Regions from separate parts of the Coriobacterium glomerans PW2 genome, predicted to be linked through region 1. Evidence: predicted binding sites of a transcription regulator. Region 1 holds the regulator's gene; the other holds the start of a gene.
The links. The regulator NrdR, encoded in region 1, represses ribonucleotide reductase genes. The targets are predictions, from matches to a motif close to AAACACNATATATNGTGTTT.

Region 1 (3,146 bases):
TCGGGTTTCTCTATGACCTCGGCGAGCTTGGCTGAGCTTCCGTCCTCGTTGAAAAGCTCCAAGGCCCGTGGCTTTGTCGCATCTCGTTTTATGAATCCATGGTCTTCGAGTGCACTCAGATGGGCGTGGACCGTGGAGGGAGAGGAGAGCCCCACGGCGGCGGCCATCTCGCGAACACTCGGCGGATAGCCCTTCTCAAGCTGATATGAGCGAATGAAATCATAGATCTGCTGCTGTCTCTTTGTGATCTTGCGCACGATGTTCACCTTTCTCACGTCGAAAAACAAACATATGTTCTATTTATGCTTGACAAGAACAACTGTTCGAAGATAATTGTATACGAACATTCGTTCCTATGCCAGCACTTTGTCTTACCAATGCGATAGAGCGATCTCAATTCAGCATTTGAAGGGAACTTTGATGATTGAATCTTACGTCGCCGTCCAAGATCGTTTCCCATCACTTGGATCAAGCGAGCCGCGCCCGACCTTCAAGGTGCTTTCCGGCGGTCTCTCTCATCCTTCAGCTTGCTCACCTGTCGCGTCGCTGCGCGTGACTGGCAAGCATATCGCGCGCGAGGTTATCACGGTCTTGTTCGTCAGCTTGCTCGCGGGCGCGGTATTCGCTGCCGGCTTGGGTGTTATCGGTGGTGCGCGCGGCCGCTACGAGTCAGCGCGCGATCACGCGTCGCGGAGCGCGACCCAAATCGTTCAAGGGGACAGCTTGTGGTCGCTCGCTTGCGAGCATCCCATCGAGGGCCTCGGGACGGCTGATGTCTGCGAGATCATTCGCAGCTGGAACGACTTGGGTTCCGCGACGATACAGCCGGGTGCACGGCTCGTCGTTCCCGCGGGACCACATGACTTCCATGATGTCCGTGCGTCTCCCGATATATGATCTCAACCCTCGAATCAAAACCTTTTTGTGATCTATCTGGGGGGAGTCGTGGTATTCTTACCTCGTTTCCGATTTTGAGGAGGTCTGGATGCGCTGTCCCAAATGCGGCAGCGAGGAAACCCACGTCGTGGACTCGCGGATGCATGAGACGACCAACGCGATAAAGCGTCGTCGAAAATGTCTAGATTGCGGATATCGCTTCACAACCTATGAACGCTGCGAAGATCCAATCGAGGTAATCAAAAGCAATGGGTTGAGACAACCGTTTGATCGCAACAAACTGCTCGTCGGTCTCACGCGTGCCACGGTGAAGCGCTCGATCAGCCTTGAATCGCTGAATTCTCTCATTGATGATATCGAGCGCGAGTTGCGGGCTGGAACGTTCGCCTCCATACACTCGCGCGAGATCGGCGATATGGTCCTCAAGCGGCTCGAGCGGCTTGATAAGGTCGCCTATGTGCGGTTTGCCTCGGTGTATCGTGATTTTCAGGATATCGATGAGTTCCTTCAGGAACTTGACAAGTTAAGGTGAGAATATGGCATGCGTATCGGTCTCTATCAAGCGTCTCGATCCGTCGGTCGAGCTTCCGTCCTACGCCTACGCCGGCGATGCGGGGCTCGACCTTCGCGCCAGCGAAACGATCGAGCTCGGTCCGCACGAGCGATCGCTCGTCTCCACCGGTCTCGCGATCGCTTTGCCTGAGGGCTATGCGGGCTTTGTTCAGCCCAGGAGCGGCATGGCGCTCAAACGGGGGCTCTCCATCGCGAACTCGCCTGGTCTCATCGATGCTCATTACCGCGGAGAGATCAAGGTCATCGCCGTGAACCTCGATCCGCGCGAGTCCATTTGCATCGAGCGCGGAGAGCGCATCGCGCAGCTTGTGATTCAGGAGGTGCCCGCGATACGGCTCATCGAAGTTGAAACCCTTGATGAAACGCAACGCGGTACAGGTGGGTTCGGGTCGAGCGGCACGATGTAGCTCGATGCGATCGAAAAACGAAACCGAGGATAACCACATGCTTGAGAGATTCTTCAGATACACGCAACGCAATTCGAGTTCGGGTACCGAGGTGCGTGCAGGTGTGACAACGTTTTTGGCCATGTCCTACATCATCGCAGTGAATCCATCTCTGCTGGCTGCGGCAGGTGTTTCTGCAGAGGCCGCTGTGACCTCGACATGCTTTGCGGCCGGTGTCATGACGATTCTCATGGGGGTCTGCACGAATCGCCCGCTCGCGTGCGCATCGGGCATGGGGATCAACGCGGTCGTCGCCTTCTCGCTCACTGCGGCGAGCGGCGGTGACTGGCGAGTCGCTATGGGCGTCATTTTCCTCGAGGGGATCATCATCACCGGTCTTGTCCTGTGCGGTCTGCGCGAGGCCATCATGGATGCGGTTCCCATCTCGCTTCGACGCGCGATAGCGGTTGGACTCGGCATCTTCATCGCCTTGCTCGGTCTGATCAACGGTGGCATCGTCGTGAACAACGAGTCCACGCTGATCGGTTTCGGCTCGGTGTACTCACCTCAGTTCATGGTCGGGGCTCTCTCGGTTCTCGTGACGTTCGTTCTATTTGTATTTCACGTTCGCGGCGCCCTTCTGATCGGCATTCTCATCGCCTCACTCGCCGGCATACCGCTCGGCGTCACCGCGATCCCGCAGGGAATCTTGCAGCTGCCGAACTTCACGACATTCGGCGCACCGTTTCAAACCGCACAGGACGGATCGGGGATGGCGATCCTCAAGGTGTTCGTGAGCCCGACGCTGCTCGTATTCGTTTTCTCCATCATGCTCTCCGATTTCTTTGACACGATGGGAACGGTTGTCGCCGTGGCAAAACAAGGGGACTTTCTCGACCGAGACGGAAATGTGGAGGATATCCGCAGTATTCTTCTGATCGATTCGATCGCTGCGGCGCTCGGCGGGTTCGTGGGTTCCTCTTCATGCACGACTTTTATGGAGTCGGCCTCAGGTGCCGCAGACGGCGGGCGCACAGGACTGACCTCCGTTGTCTGTGGTTGTTTGTTTTTGGTCGCAGCGTTCTTCTCCCCGGTCATCGCTGTTGTATCTTCAGCTGCGACCTGCGGTGCCCTTGTTCTGGTCGGATATCTGATGATGAGCGTCGTTGCCGATATCGATTTTGATAAGCCTTTAGATGGTATCTCCGCCTTTGTCACCATCATCGGGATTCCGTTGACCTATTCGATTTCAACGGGGATCGGTCTCGGCTTCATCGTGTATTCCCTGAT
Region 2 (3,146 bases), 310 kb from region 1:
AGCTCGCGCATCTTCTTCTCGGAGATGTAGTCGGGCACCATGCGCTTGGCGGTGCACTTGGCAGCCATCTGCGTGAGATAGAAGAAGGGCGCGCCCTCCTCGACGTTATCCTCTTCAAGCACATAGATGAGCTTGGGAAACGCCGGTGTGATCCATACGCCGGCCTCGTTTTTCACACCCTCGTAGCGCTGCCGGAGCGTCTCCTCGATGATCATGGCCAGATCGCGCTTCTCGTCTGCGGAGCGCGCCTCGTTGAGGTACATGAACACGGTCACGAACGGCGCTTGTCCGTTGGTGGTCATGAGGGTGACGACCTGGTACTGGATGGTCTGAACGCCGCGACGGATCTCGTCGCGCAGCCGATCCTCGACCACCTTCGAGATATCGTCCTCGTCTGCATGCGCACCGAGCTCGGCGAGCTCGCGCTCGACCTCGCGGCGGATCTTGCGTCGTGAAACTTCCACGAAGGGGGCCAGATGCGTCAGCGAGATGGACTGCCCGCCGTACTGGTTCGAAGCGACCTGCGCGATGATCTGCGTGGCGATGTTGCACGCCGTCGAGAAACCGTGCGGCTTCTCGATGAGCGTGCCGGAGATGACGGTGCCGTTCTGCAGCATATCATCGAGGTTGACGAGATCGCAGTTGTGCATATGCTGCGCGAAGTAGTCCGAATCATGGAAATGGATGATACCCTCATTGTGCGCTTTCACGATGTCGCGCGGCAGCAGGACGCGCGCGGTGAGATCCTTGGAGACCTCACCGGCCATGTAGTCGCGCTGCACAGAGTTGACCGTGGGATTCTTATTCGAGTTCTCCTGCTTGACCTCTTCGTTGTTGTGCTCGATGAGCGACAGGATCTTGTCATCGGTCGTGTTCTTCTGGCGCTTCAGGCCCTGCAGGTAGCGGTAGATGATGTACCTGCGCGCGACCTCGAAGCGATCGAGCGCCATGATCTCATCCTCGACGAGATCTTGGATCTCCTCGACTGAAACGGTGTGCCCGGCGCGCTCGCAGGCTTCCGCGACGTTTTGCGACGCATAGATCACCTGGCGCTCGGTGAGGCGGTCGGCCTCCTTCACTTCCTTGTTGGCACCTCGGATGGCGCTCGATATCTTATCGACATCGAACGCGACCTCTACCCCGCTTCGCTTGATGATCTTCATGCGGTCCCCATTCATGTGTTGTACGGTCTCATATGGGGCACGGTTATCGGGCGCGCCCCGCCGGACTTTATAATACCCTAGCGAGGTAACTATATAGAGTAAAACTAAAATTCAAAAACACAATATATTGTGATATTTCCCTCATAAGCACTAGGGGAAAACCTCAGGTGAGATGCGCCGCCGCGGTCGCGAAGCGGCCTCGAGCGATGAGGATTCGCTGCCGCAAGCAGGCAACGTCATGGGCGACGGACATGCGCCCGTGCGACGGGCGGCCGCTCCATGCATGGTGCGGCCGCCCGCTGCCGTCGAGCACATGACCCCAGCGCAAACACGGACGCACGTGCAGAGCCGAGAGCCGAGAGCCTATTTCACGCTCGGCGTTCCACCGCTGCTGTTGAGAAGCGACAGCTCGGTGGGCGAAGGCTGCTCGGTGGCGTTTTTCGCGGCACCATAGGGTGTCGAGGTATCATCGCCGGCCAAGATATCCTTCACCGTCTCCTGGATCTTTTTCACGTCGACGATGTTCACGTCCTTGCCGTCCTGTTTGCCGAAGCTCTCAACCGGCAACGTGTAGAACCGCATGTCCGCTCCACCGATCTTCTTCACCATGGAGTAAAGACTCAATAGAGAGAGATTCTTGTCGAACACCATGCTCGTCTGGGCGATCTTGACCAAAGGATCGACCTTGCCGACATCGCCCAAGCCCATCGATTTCAACTTGTTCAGCACGGCGATGATGAAGACCTGCTGGCGGCGCGTGCGATCCAGATCGGTGAAGTTGATGTCGTGGACGTTGTCGCGACGCTGCCGCACGAAGGCGATGGCATCTTTGGCAGATAGCTCATGGGTGCCCGCGGTCAGCTTGATGCCCGCATAGGTCACATCCTCGGTGTCGTTGTTGACCGTGACGGTGATGGGCTCCATAACCTTGGCGACCTCGTAGAACGCACCCATCGTCACCTCGATGAAGTGGTTGATGCGCACACCGAGAAACGCGTCGACCGCAGCGATCTCGGCCTTGCGTCCGGCATCGCGGGCGGCCTGGTAGGCATCGTCGTCGGACTTGCCCTCCTTCGCGTTCTGGTTCTGCTTCTCAGCGAACGCCAGTCCGTAGGCCTCCTTTATCTTGGATTTGCTCTGCCCGTAGGGTTTGCCGGGCAGATCGACGTAGTCGTCACGTGGGATCGAAATCGCGGTGATGCCTGAACCGTCCTTGGGGATATGTACATAGATCAAGACATTCGAATTGAGGCCGCCATCGTTCTCGCCGCCGGCGTGCAGGGCCTGGTAGGTCTCCTCGGACAGCGGCTGCCCGTTGACGTCGACGCGCGAATCGAGCCCCATGATGAGCATGTCGATGTCCTCGCTTTGCGGCCCATCGTAGATCGGGAGCGCATCCGAGCGCTTGAGCCCGCCATCAGCACTGACAATATAATATGCTCCATAGGCGACCCCGGCGAGCGCCATGAGAAAAACCATGGCCACACCGATGATGATGCGACGACGAGCGCGGTGGGGCCGGACCGGATTCGCCGGACGGCGCGCGCGCGACCCGTTCCCGGCCAGATACGGGTTGTGCGGGTTATAGCGACTGTAGGCCTGATACGAGCTGTCCGGCATCGCACCTCTCGTCGTCCGCGACGCCGGAACGATACCGGCGCGCGAATCGAGCGCCCGTCTCCGCGCGGGCTGCGCGTGAGATCCCCGCGAGGGCTGGCGATCGTGGCCGCCGCGCCGGCGATCCTGGGTGTTCCTACCATTCTGTCTGCGCAACGCTGCCTCCCTAGCCATCGGATGACAAGTCCAGGTTCACTCGACATCTGCTCATTCAAGACCGCCAGCCAGCTCGCGCGACCGATATGTTCGCATCGAGATGATCCGGCTGAAACGCCATCTTGTCGCGACGCGGCGGCCTGTCCTCACGAAAGCCTACCTTTTTCTTCTCTCTGACGGTGAAGTTCCATGAAATGGATAGCTTGCGCA

Region 2: the regulator NrdR is predicted to act here: its motif matches at 1,279-1,298, upstream of nrdD (anaerobic ribonucleoside-triphosphate reductase).

What each region holds. Positions count from the first base shown of each region.
Region 1 covers NC_015389.1:1,118,524-1,121,669, reverse strand. Annotated here, with positions in the region: gene lexA (transcriptional repressor LexA) at 1-260, opposite strand, end outside; gene CORGL_RS04965 (LysM peptidoglycan-binding domain-containing protein) at 421-897, shown strand; gene nrdR (transcriptional regulator NrdR) at 986-1,429, shown strand; gene dut (dUTP diphosphatase) at 1,434-1,877, shown strand; gene CORGL_RS04950 (NCS2 family permease) at 1,915-3,146, shown strand, end outside.
Region 2 covers NC_015389.1:807,506-810,651, reverse strand. Annotated here, with positions in the region: gene nrdD (anaerobic ribonucleoside-triphosphate reductase) at 1-1,163, opposite strand, end outside; gene CORGL_RS03470 (LCP family protein) at 1,527-2,954, opposite strand.